4 regions of the Rhizobium sp. CB2179 genome follow, and region 4 is predicted to be linked to each of the others. Evidence: riboswitches for the same ligand, from Rfam matches in the RefSeq annotation. Region 4 holds a riboswitch; each other region holds the start of a gene.
What was found. Region 4 has a riboswitch for cobalamin ahead of bluB (5,6-dimethylbenzimidazole synthase). Riboswitches for the same ligand answer to the same signal wherever they lie in the genome.

Region 1: it holds a riboswitch for cobalamin, as region 4 does, so the genes downstream of both, AC244Q_RS18105 (CbtB domain-containing protein) here and bluB (5,6-dimethylbenzimidazole synthase) in region 4, are expected to answer to the same signal.
Region 2: it holds a riboswitch for cobalamin, as region 4 does, so the genes downstream of both, cobU (bifunctional adenosylcobinamide kinase/adenosylcobinamide-phosphate guanylyltransferase) here and bluB (5,6-dimethylbenzimidazole synthase) in region 4, are expected to answer to the same signal.
Region 3: it holds a riboswitch for cobalamin, as region 4 does, so the genes downstream of both, nrdH (glutaredoxin-like protein NrdH) here and bluB (5,6-dimethylbenzimidazole synthase) in region 4, are expected to answer to the same signal.

What each region holds. Positions count from the first base shown of each region.
Region 1 is NZ_CM172781.1:3,643,410-3,646,737, reverse strand. Features, by position in the region: gene AC244Q_RS18115 (putative bifunctional diguanylate cyclase/phosphodiesterase) at 1-165, opposite strand, end outside; gene AC244Q_RS18110 (histidine phosphatase family protein) at 623-1,177, opposite strand; adenosylcobalamin (AdoCbl) riboswitch at 1,255-1,397, shown strand; gene AC244Q_RS18105 (CbtB domain-containing protein) at 1,411-1,620, shown strand; gene AC244Q_RS18100 (CbtA family protein) at 1,647-2,393, shown strand; gene AC244Q_RS18095 (hypothetical protein) at 2,477-3,076, shown strand; gene AC244Q_RS18090 (sulfite oxidase-like oxidoreductase) at 3,061-3,328, opposite strand, start outside.
Region 2 is NZ_CM172781.1:2,339,358-2,342,685, forward strand. Features, by position in the region: gene cobW (cobalamin biosynthesis protein CobW) at 1-1,017, opposite strand, end outside; gene cobU (bifunctional adenosylcobinamide kinase/adenosylcobinamide-phosphate guanylyltransferase) at 1,022-1,531, opposite strand; cobalamin riboswitch at 1,909-2,305, opposite strand; gene AC244Q_RS11685 (chloride channel protein) at 2,565-3,328, shown strand, end outside.
Region 3 is NZ_CM172781.1:4,001,354-4,004,681, forward strand. Features, by position in the region: gene nrdE (class 1b ribonucleoside-diphosphate reductase subunit alpha) at 1-820, opposite strand, end outside; gene nrdI (class Ib ribonucleoside-diphosphate reductase assembly flavoprotein NrdI) at 859-1,272, opposite strand; gene nrdH (glutaredoxin-like protein NrdH) at 1,282-1,503, opposite strand; cobalamin riboswitch at 1,785-2,010, opposite strand; gene AC244Q_RS19770 (heavy metal translocating P-type ATPase) at 2,253-3,328, opposite strand, start outside.
Region 4 is NZ_CM172781.1:2,173,555-2,176,882, forward strand. Features, by position in the region: gene AC244Q_RS10850 (DUF2865 domain-containing protein) at 1-67, shown strand, start outside; gene AC244Q_RS10855 (SDR family NAD(P)-dependent oxidoreductase) at 185-931, opposite strand; gene bluB (5,6-dimethylbenzimidazole synthase) at 1,122-1,808, opposite strand; cobalamin riboswitch at 1,851-2,038, opposite strand; gene AC244Q_RS10865 (LysR family transcriptional regulator) at 2,037-2,948, opposite strand; gene AC244Q_RS10870 (MFS transporter) at 3,097-3,328, shown strand, end outside.

The DNA.
Region 1 (3,328 bases), 1.5 Mb from region 4:
GAGCGCCAGAACGAGCTTGTCGGCGCCGTACTCGCCGAAGCCGGTCATGAAGGCGACCAGGCTGTCGTCGAGCTGTAGCAGCGTGCCGAGAAGCCAGAGGGTCACTCCAGACACCACGATCGACACGCATTGCCGTCCGGCCCTGCTTTGGAAAAACACCGGCATTATGCCTTCTCCATCTCCACCTTCGCGGAAATATCACGAAAGTCTGAAATGTTTGTTGAAACCAGAAGGCGAATTATCAGAGGCGGCAGCCTGTCGCTGTGCCGCAGAGAGACCCGACGGGGCCTGTGGGGAACTAGGGCGTCGTTATCAGCGCGATCGCCTTCGTGGTTCGGGAGACCGGCTGATGCGGGAAAAGAACGAAGGCGAGCGTGCTAATGCATCGCTCGCCCTTTCTCGTGCTTCAGGCGGTGACGATCAGCAGCGGAACGCTGAAGATGAGACCGACCAGAACCGTGACTGTGGCGACACGCATAAAACGCAGGCGTCGCGTGCGCTCGCCACTCCAATCATATGTCATTCTTCCATCTCCTTGGGACAAGGAAGTAGTCCCCGCAAAGCCGGGTTCAACATAGATGACGCGATTTGCTTGTGCAAAGCTGGATAAGATCAGCAGTCTCTAATGCTGGAAGCGCAGAGACCAGCGCTGTCCGTTGCTGGTCATGCGGATGACGGAAAGCGGCTCGACGTCGCTCAGCCAGAAGGAGGAGAGCGGCGCCTGCAGTACATGCACGATCGCTGCCCGGATGACGGCCGCGTGGCTAACGGCGATCACATGGCCGCCGAGGCTCGATTGCTCATCCATCCAGCCGGCGATGCGCGTGCGCAGATCAACAAGGCTCTCGCCGCCATGCGGGGCCGCTTCCGGATCGCTCATCCACCCCACGAGGTTCTCCGGCTCTTCGGTCCCGATGGCCGCGATCGACCTGCCGGCCCAGCGGCCATGGTCGCAGTCGCAAAGCGCCTGATCTATTTGGGCTTCGAGGCGGAGCGCATCGGCAGTCTGACGGGCGCGCAAGGCGGGGCTCGTGACAATAAGGTCGGCGCGGGGCAGAGCGATCATCCTGCCGGCCTCCTCCACTGCCTTGTCCTCCAGCGGTTCGTCGAGCGGGAACAGGGCCTTGCGGCTTGCCGCCGTCGCGCCATGGCAGATCCAGGTGAGGCGCGTGTTCACAGCCGTTCTTGCCTCCCGGAATGCGGCGACAGCGTCCTTCGCCGGCTTGTGAAGTTTCGTTGACAGTCTCTTCGGCGTGCAGATATAACCGTGCTGTTGCGGGTTTGGAAGCCGGTGTAAGTCCGGCGCGGTCGCGCCACTGTGACCAGCGTGTCGAAAGCTCTTCGCGCTGGAAGTCAGACCCTACTGCACGAGCACTCTTTCGACTGAACGCGTCATTCCCGGAGGAATACATGTCTGACACCACTTTCGCGCCCGTAGCAGTACCGGCGCCGATCCCTGTAGGAGAGATCCTGCCCTGGGCGATCTTCGGCGGCCTGCTGATGCTCATCGTCCTCTATTTCGTCGGCACCGAGGAAGGCGCGATGGCGCTGTTCAACGGCATGTATGTGCACGAATTCGTGCATGACGGCCGCCATCTCCTCGGCTTTCCCTGCCACTAAAGCGCTTCGCGATCGGAGTTCCTGACATGGTTGGAAACCTTCTGCTTCGCGGCATGCTCGCGGGCCTGATTGCCGGCATCCTCGTTTTCGCTTTCGCCCATATTTTCGGCGAGCCGCTGGTCGATGCGGCGATCGCTTTCGAGGAGGCAAGTGCCCAAGCAGCCGGCGAGGCTGCCGAACCCGAAATCGTCAGCCGCGCCACACAGGCCGGTCTTGGCCTTTTCACCGGCGTCATGGCCTACAGCGTCGCCGTCGGTGGGCTCTTCGCGCTCGCTTTCGCTTTCGTGCAAGGCCGCTTCAGCAGCCTTTCGCCGCGCGGTACCTCGGCCGTCATCGCCATCGCCGCCTTCGTGGCGGTCGTGCTTGTTCCCAGCATCAAATATCCCGCCACTCCGCCGGCGGTCGGCAATCCCGACACGATCGGCGTCAGGACCGAACTGTTCTTCCTGATGATCGTCGTTTCGCTTGCCGCGCTCATGGCCGCGGTGGCGCTGTCACGTCGTCTCTCCGGGCGCTTCGGTCCCTGGAACGGCGCGACTATCGCCGGCGTTGCCTATCTCGTCTTCATCGGCCTCGTGCTCTCTCTGCTGCCGCCGATCAACGAAGTGCCGGAGAATTTTTCGGCGATGGTGCTCTGGGGCTTCCGCACGACCTCGCTCGGCATGCATGCGATCCTCTGGACAACGCTCGGCCTCGCCTTCGGGGCGCTGGCGGAAAAGCGGCTTGCCGTTAAGGGCGGGCAACGCGGCCGGCCGGCAACGGCATTTCACTGAACGCATCGAAGGGCGCCGCCTTGCCGGCGCCCTGAACTTTTCGGGCGATTATGAAAAACGACAGAGCCAGACCACTGCTGCTGATGGCGTTTTCTGCCGCCGCGTTTTTTTGTGTGATCGCTGGAAGCGCTTTTGCCCATAGCCGCGGCGACGGCGGCAGCCATGCCGGGCTGAATATTCCGCAAATCTCCCATGGCGAGATGGCTGTCATGTCTGACTATCGCAGTGGGATTGTCGATCTTGCATCCCGTGCTGTCGATACGAACGAGCCGTTCCGCCGCGTGCTGAACTATGCAGAGATCCAGTATTCCTACTGTCTGTGGGGCCGGATGCCGGGCAGCGTGACGGATGAGGAAAGCCCGTTCAACGAATGCGCTCATGCCTATCTCGCCGCGACCAAGGCGGTCTTGCTTTCGATGCGCGAGATGCCGCGGGAGGCTGCCGCGGCGGGTGAAATCATTTCCGCGGTCGACGCCGACATGGTGCGGCGCGGGCTTGCGCTGATCAGCTGCCGGTTCAGCGACGAAGCCTTCAACACCGCCGATATCGTCAAGCCGCGCTGGAGCGAGATCCCATTCCATGCCGCCAGCATGGCGTCGCTGACGGGGCTTGCCGCGTTGTTCGGACTTGGCGTGTTTGCGCTTCGTCGCTTCTCGCGACCGAAAGCTCAGTCGTCGGAATAGCGCTGCTCGCGCCACGGATCGCCGTAGATGTGGTAGCCGTTCTTTTCCCAGAAGCCGGCCTGGTCGGCAGGCATCAGCTCGATGCGGCGCAGCCATTTGGCGCTTTTCCAGAAATAGAGATGCGGCACGACGAGGCGCATCGGGCCGCCGTGCTCCGGTGTCAGCGGCAGGCCTTCCCAGGCGGTGGCGAGGATCGCATCCTCGGCAGCGAAATCGGAGAGCGGCAGGTTGGTGGTATAGCCGTCATAACTC
Region 2 (3,328 bases), 170 kb from region 4:
ACCCTGGTCCATTTCGTGCAGGCCGATAACGACAAGGCGCGTAGCGCGCTTTTCGCTCGCGCCCCAGGCGCGGTCGAAATAATGGTCGATCCGGCTGCCGACGGCCTGGAGCTGCAGGCGCATCGGCTTGCCCGAGACATCGACAAAACCCTTGAGGCGCAGCACGTCATGGGCAGCAATGATGCTCTTCAGCGCTTCGACGAAGCCGGCGGGATCGGCAATGGGTCCGAGATCGACGACGAAGCTGTCGAATTCATCATGGTCGTGCGGCGCACCGTCTTCATGCTCCAGCTCGTGATGCGACTTGCGATTGGCGACATCGTCCTCCGTGCCGACGCCGAGGCCGAGCAGGATGCCGGCCGACACCTCGCCGTTCCTCGCCTCGATCATCACGGGCTTGCGCACCGTGCGGGAGGCGACCTCGTCTCGCACCCTGATAAGCCCTGCAGCATCGATCAGGTCGGTCTTGTTGAGCACGATGAGGTCGGCACAGGTCAGTTGATCCTCGAACAGCTCCTCGATCGGGCTTTCGTGATCGAGCGATTCATCCTCGGCGCGGCGCGCATCGACGGCATCATGGTCGTCGGCGAAGCGGCCGGCGGCAACAGCGGCGCTGTCGACCACCGTGATCACACCGTCGACGGTCACCTGGGTACGAATGTCGGGCCAGTTGAAGGCGGCGACCAGCGGCTGCGGCAGGGCAAGGCCAGAAGTCTCGATGACGATATGGTCGGGCCGCTGTTCGCGCTCGAGCAGCTTGGTCATCGTCGGAATGAAATCGTCCGCAACGGTGCAGCAGATGCAGCCGTTGGTCAGCTCGATGATGTCGTCCTCGGTGCAATTCTCCGCACCGCAGCCCTTCAGCACGTCGCCGTCGACGCCGAGATCGCCGAATTCGTTGATGATCAACGCAATCTTCTTACCGCCGGCATTGGTGAGCAGGTTGCGGATCATCGTGGTCTTGCCGGCGCCGAGAAACCCGGTGATGACGGTTGCGGGAATCTTCTGCTGGTTCATGGACTTAACCCTTCATTTTCAGCGACAGACCTGCCGCGATGAAATAAACTTCGGCGGCCTTCGCCGCGATCGATTGGTGCAAGCGGCCGGCATGATCGCGAAAATCCCGCGCCATGCGATTGTCGGGCACGATGCCGAGACCGACCTCGTTGGAAACGAAAACGAGCCGCGCCTTCGCGCCGAGCAGAAAATCGGCAAGTGCGGCAAATTCCGCCGCCATGTTCCGCTCCTCCATCATCAGATTGGTGACCCAGAGCGTCAGGCAATCGATCAACACGATGCGCCCTTCGCCATCGATGGCGGCGAGCTTGCCGACGAGGTCGAGCGGCTCTTCATGCGTCGTCCAGGACGGACCGCGATCGGCCTTGTGTTGCGTGATGCGCGCCTGCATCTCCTCGTCCCAGGCACGGCCGGTGGCAAGGTAGTGGCGATCGAGGCCACTTGCCGTCACGAGGTCTTCGGCGAAGCGGGATTTGCCGGAACGTGCGCCGCCGAGGATGAAGGTGGCAGTCATGCTCAAACGCCTCTCAGGGAGAGTGCGTAGCCGTGGCTTGTTCCGAGTGCACCTTTCTCGGCTACTGAGGGTGTGACACCCCCCTCTGTCCTGCCGGACATCTCCCCCACAAGGGGAGAGATTGAATCGCCGAGAGCTTTTCTCCAAACAATTGATGTGGGACGACGGTCGTGCTGCTTGCCGATCTCCCTCCTTGTGGGGGAGATGTCCGGCAGGACAGAGGGGGGGATCCAGCATTCGACATAAACGGCCGAAAGCACACCTCTTGCAGCACTGCTTGGAGGCGTCGCGCGCGCCGCACCAGGCCGCGCCGAATTCAATCGTTCAGCCAAGACAACCTCCGTGCTGGCAACGGGCATAGTGCCCAGGTGTGGGCTTCTCGCCCGGCACGCATGGCAGGTCTCCTGGCTCGCGGTTATCGGCCGCGATCGGGGCAGACCGGAAACCGGTCGCCCTGATCGTGCCAGCGGATCATCCTCGCCTTCCCGGCTGCATCAGTGAAAAGGTGGACGATTCGTAGACTTGAGAGGCGTCCGACCCCGGTTGATCACCATGCATATCCAGTGGCTTTCCCGGCATGTCGCCCATCCCGCCCGCCCGCACGATTGCAGGCTCCGAGCCGGAAGGGCTTGATGCCGGATGGAAGACCCTGACCGCTCTACAGTCGCGGGGTCGGCTGTGATGAAGGCGCCCGGCTTGGGTCCGCCCCGTCACATTCCCTTTTCATCCAGAAGGGCGTAACACCGATCCGGAACCATCCGTTATGTCAGGATGGTCAGTCGACCATCCGTTATCGGGATGGTTAGGCAAGCGCAGGGGTGAAGTCAACCGGCCTTGGCGGCCGCTCGATCACCGGCTACGAGGCGTTGCCACGCCAACACGACTTACTCTACCTAAAATATCGTCTTTTATCAGAGACTTACGTCATAAATATTTATCCCGCGCGCCGGCTTTTCGCCGCAATTGCGTCGCAAGCGGAGTGCCCGACCATCTCCGCCCTTGACCGGGCCTCTCCCCGCCTAGTTGTCTAGCCATGCTTATGAAATTGGATCGGCGCCGTTTCCGCGCGCTGCGTGTTTTCTTCGATCCGGGACGCCTGCGGGCGCTGACCCGGCGTAGCGAGGTCGGCCTGTCGCTAGCGGGCGCCGTTGTCGGCATCATCTCGGGTCTTGCCGTCACCGGCATGAGCTACGTCTCCAATGAGCTGCATCAACTGGTCTTCGGCATCGCCGACAGCGAACGACTGAGCTCGTCCGAGATCGAGAATAAGATGCTGCTGCTCACCGCCCCCGTCATCGGCGGCGCCCTGCTTGGCCTGTTGCTCCTGGTGCTGGCGAAACGGCGCAAGAAACCGATGGTCGACCCGATCGAGGCCAATGCGCTGCATGGCGGCCGCCTGTCCCTGACCGACAGCATCATCGTTGCCGTGCAGAACCTGATCTCCAACGGTTTCGGCGCCTCGGTCGGCCTGGAGGCCGGCTATACCCAGCTTGCCGCCGGCCTCGCCTCGAAATTCGGCCTGAAGCTGCAGCTTCGCCGCTCGGACCTGCGCACCCTCGTTGGCTGCGGCGCGGCGGGTGCCATCGCCGCCGCCTTCAACGCGCCGCTGACCGGTGCTTTCTATGCCTTCGAGCTGATCATCGGCACCTATACGATCGTCTCGCTGACGCCTGTCGTCGTCTCCGCCCTTGTCTCCACCCTGATCGCAAGGCTGCTTGCCGGCAGCGATTTCACCATCGATATCGGCAGCTTCGGCTCGGTCGTGCCGGCCGACTATATCCCGGCGCTGCTGCTCGG
Region 3 (3,328 bases), 1.8 Mb from region 4:
TATCGGGCACGACGACGCCGAGCGACAGCGTCTTGATGCGGATCTTCTCGTCGGCATTTTCGCGCTTGGTGTCGAGAAAGCGCATGATGTCGGGGTGATGGGCATTGAGATAGACGGCCCCCGCGCCCTGCCGTGCGCCGAGCTGGTTGGCATAGGAAAAACTGTCTTCGAGCAGCTTCATGACAGGGATGATGCCCGAGGACTGGTTCTCGATATGCTTGATCGGCGCGCCTGCCTCGCGGATATTCGTCAGCGACAGCGCCACGCCGCCGCCGCGCTTCGACAATTGCAGCGCCGAATTGATCGACCGGCCGATCGATTCCATATTGTCCTCGACGCGCAGCAGGAAGCAGGAAACCAGTTCGCCGCGCTGCTTCTTACCGGCATTGAGGAAGGTCGGCGTCGCCGGCTGGAAGCGGCCGGAAATGATCTCGTCGACCATGTCGCGGGCAAGGCTCTCGTCGCCGCGCGCCAAGGCCAGGGCCACCATGCAGATGCGGTCCTCATAGCGCTCGAGATAGCGCTTTCCGTCGAAGGTCTTCAGCGTATAGCTGGTGTAATATTTGAAGGCGCCGAGGAAGGTCGGGAAACGGAACTTCTTGGCATAGGCCTGGTCGAACAGATCCCGCACGAAATTGAAGGAATACTGGTCGAGAACCTCCTGCTCGTAATAGCCCTCGGTCACGAGGTAATCGAGCTTTTCCCGGAGATTGTGAAAGAACACCGTGTTCTGGTTCACATGCTGCAGGAAATACTGCTTGGCCGCCATTCGATCCTTGTCGAGCTGGATCCGCCCCTGATCGTCATAGAGGTTCAGCATCGCATTCAGCGCGTGGTAGTCGAGCGTTTCCGCTGCTTTCAAAGGGCGTTCGAGAATTCCCGTGTCCAAAACCGTTCCATTCCGTGTTTGACGTTGGCGACATCCGCTTCTGTGCCCAGCAGTTCGAACCTGTAGAGGTAAGGCACCTGGCACTTCTTTGAGATCACGTCGCCGGCGAGCCCGTATGTTTCGCCGAAATTGCTGTTGCCCGCGGCAATCACGCCGCGGATGTGTCCTCGGTTTTCCGTATCGTTGAGGAAACGGATCACCTGCTTGGGAACGGCGCCCTTGCCGCCGTCGCCGCTATAGGTCGGCACGATCAGCACGAAGGGTTCGCGGATATGGAACGCGTCTGCGCCATTTGGCGGAATGCGCGCCGCGCGCAGTCCGAGCTTGGCGACGAACCGATGGGTGTTCTCGGACCGGCTGGAATAATAGACGATCAGAGCCATCGCCTTTCCTCAGGAAAGTGCGCTGATCATGTCGGGACGGAAGCCGGCCCAATGCTGCTCGCCGGCGATGACGACGGGCGCCTGCATGTAGCCGAGGCTGCGGACCCGATCGAGCGCTTCGGCATTCTGCGAAATATCGACGATGTCATAATCGACGCCCAACCGGTCGAGGGCGCGGTAGGTGGCAGTGCATTGGACGCAGGCAGGCTTGCTGTAGACGGTGATGGTCATGATATTCCTCGTGACGACGCGATTGGGACGCAGGACATCGATCGGAAATCTCGCGATATCCGTCGAAAACACTCTGTATTTTGCAGCGATGCGGCTCGTTCAGCCGCTGGGCGTGATCCGCCCTCTACCTCTAGCGGGTGGCGGCCTGAACTGAGATACTGACATGACTTCACCCCGAAGTGGCTCAATGCGAAGGTTTCGGGGGCGGAGGCTCGGGCCTGCGAAACGCGATGCGGAGATTCCCCGCAGCCATGCAACGCGACCTTCCGGACACCCCGCCCGTGGACGTTTCGTTCGAGGCAGGTCTCCTGGCTCACGGGTCAAAGCACCCTGCCCCAGCCTTCCCGGAGCATCATGCTCCAGTGACCTGAAATCGGACAGTTGCTCGCCGCTTACAGTTGCGGGGGCAGCTCCGGCATTGCCGCGCCATGATGGCGAAACGCACCGTATTCCCGTCTTAGCCGCCGATCCTCACGAATCGACGGAACCTCGAACACTAGATATGGTACGCGAATCCAAATTCGCGTCAACGGATGGTTTGTGCATTGCGTTACGACAGGTTTGAAATCGCTACGTTCCTGTGAAAAACATGGCTAACGAAAGCTTAAAGAAAGCAGGCTGTGGAGAAAGTCCCGACGAGGAGAGCCTATCTATGGCCGGTCCCGCGATTTTCGATTCGAGATCGGGCCTGAATCGTCGATGGGACATCCCGCCGGTGACGAGCGCGGGAGGGATGAAGTCAGGAAAGTTTATATCTTTATTCGAAGCAGCCGCAGCGCGTTGATCGTCACCAGCACGGTGGCGCCGGTATCGGCGAGGATCGCCGGCCAGAGCCCGGTGATGCCGGCGATCGTCGTCACCAGGAACACCGCCTTCAGTCCGAGTGCGATGGTGATATTCTGCAGGATATTGCGCATCGTGCGTTTGGAAAGTTCGATCATCCGCGCCACGTCGCCGACACGTCCGTGCAGCACGGCGGCATCCGCCGTCTCCAGCGCCACATCGGTGCCGCCACCCATGGCAATGCCGATATCGGCGGCGGCCAGCGCCGGAGCATCGTTGATGCCGTCGCCGACCTTGGCGACGATGAAGCCTTGGCGCTTCAATTCGCCGACGACCCGCTGCTTGTCCTCCGGCATCATCTCGCCGCGCCAGTCGATGCCGAGCATGCCGGCAACGGCTGCTGCCGTCCGCTTGTTGTCGCCGGTCAGCATGATAGCCTTGACGCCTGCTGATTTGAGGGCAGCGAGCCCGGCCTCGGCATCCTGACGCGGCTCGTCGCGCATGGCGATAAGGCCGGCCACAACACCGTTGACGAGCAGCACCGACACGCTCTTGCCCTCGTCGTTCAACGCCGAGATGCGTGCATCCTGTTCAGCACTGAGCGTCCCGCGCTCGCGGGCGGCGGGCGGCGACAAGAGGTCCAGCGTCTCACCACCGACTTTGCCGCTGACGCCCTTGCCCGGCAGCGCTTCCAGCTCGAAGGCCGGCGGCACGGGAACGCCGTCCGCCTTGGCGCGGTTGAGGATCGCCAGCGCCAGCGGATGGCTGGAACCCTGTTCCAGCACCGCCGCGCGCGACAGCACCTGCGCCTCGGTCAGACCAAAGGAAATGATGTCAGTCACCTGAGGCTTGCCTTCCGTCAGCGTGCCTGTTTTGTCGAAGGCGACCATCGTCACCTTGCCGAGCGTCTCCAGCACCGCGCCGCCCTTCATCAGCAGCCCGCGCCGCGCACCGGATGAAAGCGAGGCAGCGATCGCCGCCGGCGTTGAGATGACGAGCGCGCAGGGGCAGCCGATCAAAAGGATCGCAAGGCCCTTATAGA
Region 4 (3,328 bases):
CGATCAGGGCTCGATCGATCTCGCCAACCCGGCAACGTCAGGTCCGCAGCCGCAACAGCAGCAGTGATCGAACAGCTGGAACGGCGGTGGCCGAGCTATAGCGGCGTTGTGCCAAGGTGCATGAGATGACAGCTATGTCACGTGAACGTGCGGCGCGATGTGAATGCGGGTCGCTTGAGCATGGTCAGTAGGTCGTACGACCGCCGCTCAGGTCGAACGTCGATGCGGTCGTGAAGGAGTTCTCTTCAGAGAGCAGCCAGACGACCATCGAAGCGATCTCGTGAAGTTCGGCAAAACGGTCGCGCGGAATGCGGACGCGCATATATTCGATAAACTCGGCTGTCAGCCCGTCCAATATGGGTGTCTTTGCTGTGGTCGGCGTTACCGCGTTCACGGCGATTCCCGTCTTTGCGAGTTCCTTGCCAAGAGACTTGGTGAAGCCCAGCACCCCGGCTTTCGCTGCGCTGTAGGCGGCGATGTTCGGATTTCCCTCCTTGCCCGCAACCGAGGAGATGTTCACGATCCGCCCGTAGTCGCGCTTCAACATAACCGGAACGACGTGCCGGCAGCAGTTGAAGGTTCCCGTGAGGCAGACATCGACAACATCTTTCCACTCGCTGACATCGTATTCGATCGTGGGTTTTACCGGACCGGTAATCCCGGCGGAATTGACGAGGCCATCAATACGGCCAAAAATCTCCTCGGTCCTCCCCGCCGCGTTTTTCACTGATACGGGATCTGCGACATTGACGCCGAAAGCAACCGTGCCGGATCCGAGAGCGGAAGCGCTGTCCTTCGCCATGTTTTCGTTCAGGTCCCAAATGGCCACCTTGCCACCAGACTGGATGACGCGCTCTGCGATCGCGTAGCCGATGCCGCGCGCACCGCCTGTGATTACGATGATGCGTTCCTTCAAGTCGATCATGTTCATTGGGCCGTTATCCTCCGATTGAGCCGCCGATAGCCGAATATCCAATTCCGGGACTTCGCCTTCAGCGTATCGATATGACGGTCAGGAATAAAGACATCTCGGCCTCGCACGGCGTCGGCGATACCGGTTTGCTCACCTTGACTGTCAATGGCGTGACTGTGCGATTGAGGCGATGCTCCACCGCACTGCCCTAGGCGTTCAGTCCCCATCCATCATGAAAGACGAGTTCCTCGAGCGGTAGCCGCTGCCGCCAGCCTTTGACGGAGAGTTCCGGCTCGTCATAGAGCCGGTCGACGAAACCGGCACAGAGCCAGGCGACCACCTCGATATGCTCGGGTATGCCGAGAATGCTCTTTAGATCGCCTTCGCGAAAAATGCTGACCCAACCGATGCCGACCCCTTCCGCCCGCGCCGCCAGCCAGAGATTTTGGATGGCGCAGACGGTCGAATATGAATCCATCTTCGGATTGTGGGTGCGCCCCAGCACCACGCTGCCACTACGCGTGGGATCGCAGGTCACGCATATGCCGAGCGGCGCCTCCACGATGCCTTCGAGCTTGAGGGCGCGGTAGGCCTGCCGCCGCTCGCCGGCAAACATCTGCGCCGCCTCCTCGTTGGCGCTCGCAAAGGCGTCCCGGACGCGCGCCCGCACAGTTGGGCTTTTCACCAGAATGAAATTCCACGGCTGCATGAAACCAACCGACGGCGCGTGATGCGCTGCCGTCAGCAACCGCTTCACGACATCGTCGGGCAAAGGGTCGGGGAGGAACTGACTGCGAACGTCACGCCGCGTCATGATCGCGTGATAGACGGCCTCGCGTTCGATCAAGGAAAAACCGGATGCCGCCGAAAGGGCATCCTCATCAAAGGGTCGCATCGTCAAATCCCAAACAACGCGACCGCCCCGCCGTCCGCGCGGATCGGTCTATCTTGCCAGGCCGGTCTTCTGACTCGGCGTCATCCGTCTGCCGCAGCCTTCCCGGCGAAAAGCCAGTGGCGTGATGAAGCGGCAGGCGTCGGCCTTACAGCGTTGGGCACGTTCCGGTCTTGCACCAGATTCCCGATTCTCCCGCCTTACCGGCGGGCACCTGACGGCGCATCTATTTCAGGAAACCGGCGCGGCGGCAAGCTGGACCCGATGTGGCGTTGAAGCCGCGTTCGGTTTGGCAGCGGCGCGATGTTCCCTGAACGCCGCAGCCAGCGTTCTGAGCGCCGAGCGCGATCTTGCATCCGTTAGTGTCGAATGCAGGACAATCTCCGACGAGGGCAGCGGCGGCAGGCTGAAGCGCTGACTCACTTCAATCGAGCCCACCGGCGCAAGACGGTGGGAGAATGCCGCGACCGCAAGTCCAGCCGACACCGCCGCCGTCATCACCAGCGAGCCCCCGCCGAGGAAAACCTCGTTCCAGGCGATTCCTGCACCATCGAGCGCGTGGGTGGCGATGTTGTGGACGCCACAGGACGGTGACAGCGCAGCAAGACGCAGCGGCTCGCCGCGGCGATACTCGAACTGCGGTGCCGCGAACCACCCGAAATGCTCCGGCCCCAGCACCTCGCCGTCACGCCGGTCCTCCTCCCGGCGAATGATCGCCGCATCCAGCTCACCGCGATCGAATGCATCGAGCAACACTCGAGAATTGTCGAGCCGCACCTCGATCGTCAGCCCTGGATCGTGAGCGCTGAGACGCGCCAGAATCGTCGGAACCTCCGGCCCCGCCACATGCGCGGCTATGCCGAGCGTGAAGTGCCGGCTTGTCGAGGAAAGAGCTGCGACCGCACGATCATGAGCGCCGATGAAATCCCGCGCGGATTGAAGAAAGACCGCGCCCTGCGCCGACAGGCGCACCAAACGCGGGGTCCGCTCGATCAGCCTGTGGCCGAGCCGCTCCTCCAACCGCTTCAACTTGACGCTAATTGCGGCCTGGGTGCTGCCTAACGCCTCAGCGGCGCGGGTGAAGCTCTGCAGCTCGGCAATAGTCACGAACGCCCGGACCGCATCCACATCGAGCATCGTCATATCAATCATCCGAAATTGTTGTTTCTGAAATAGAAAATCATCCAATTCAGTTATGGTCAAGTGACGATTATGGTGGCTCCCGGCAGCGCATCGATTTCACCTGTCATCGGGATTTCGCCGTCGCTCATCCCGTGCTGAAAGGATAACCATGTCACCCGCTTCCATCATCTCATCCAGGCTGCAGGGCATCGTCGCCTTGGCAGCTGCTTGCCTTTCATCCCTGATGTTCGGCCTGGAGATCTCAAGCGTACCCGCGATATTGCCGACGCTGGAGGCGGTGCTGCATGCCGATTTCCAGCAACTTCAATGGATCATGAATGCCTATACGATCGCGGTGACAACGGTGCTTATGGCAACGGGCACGCTGGCCGACCGTTATG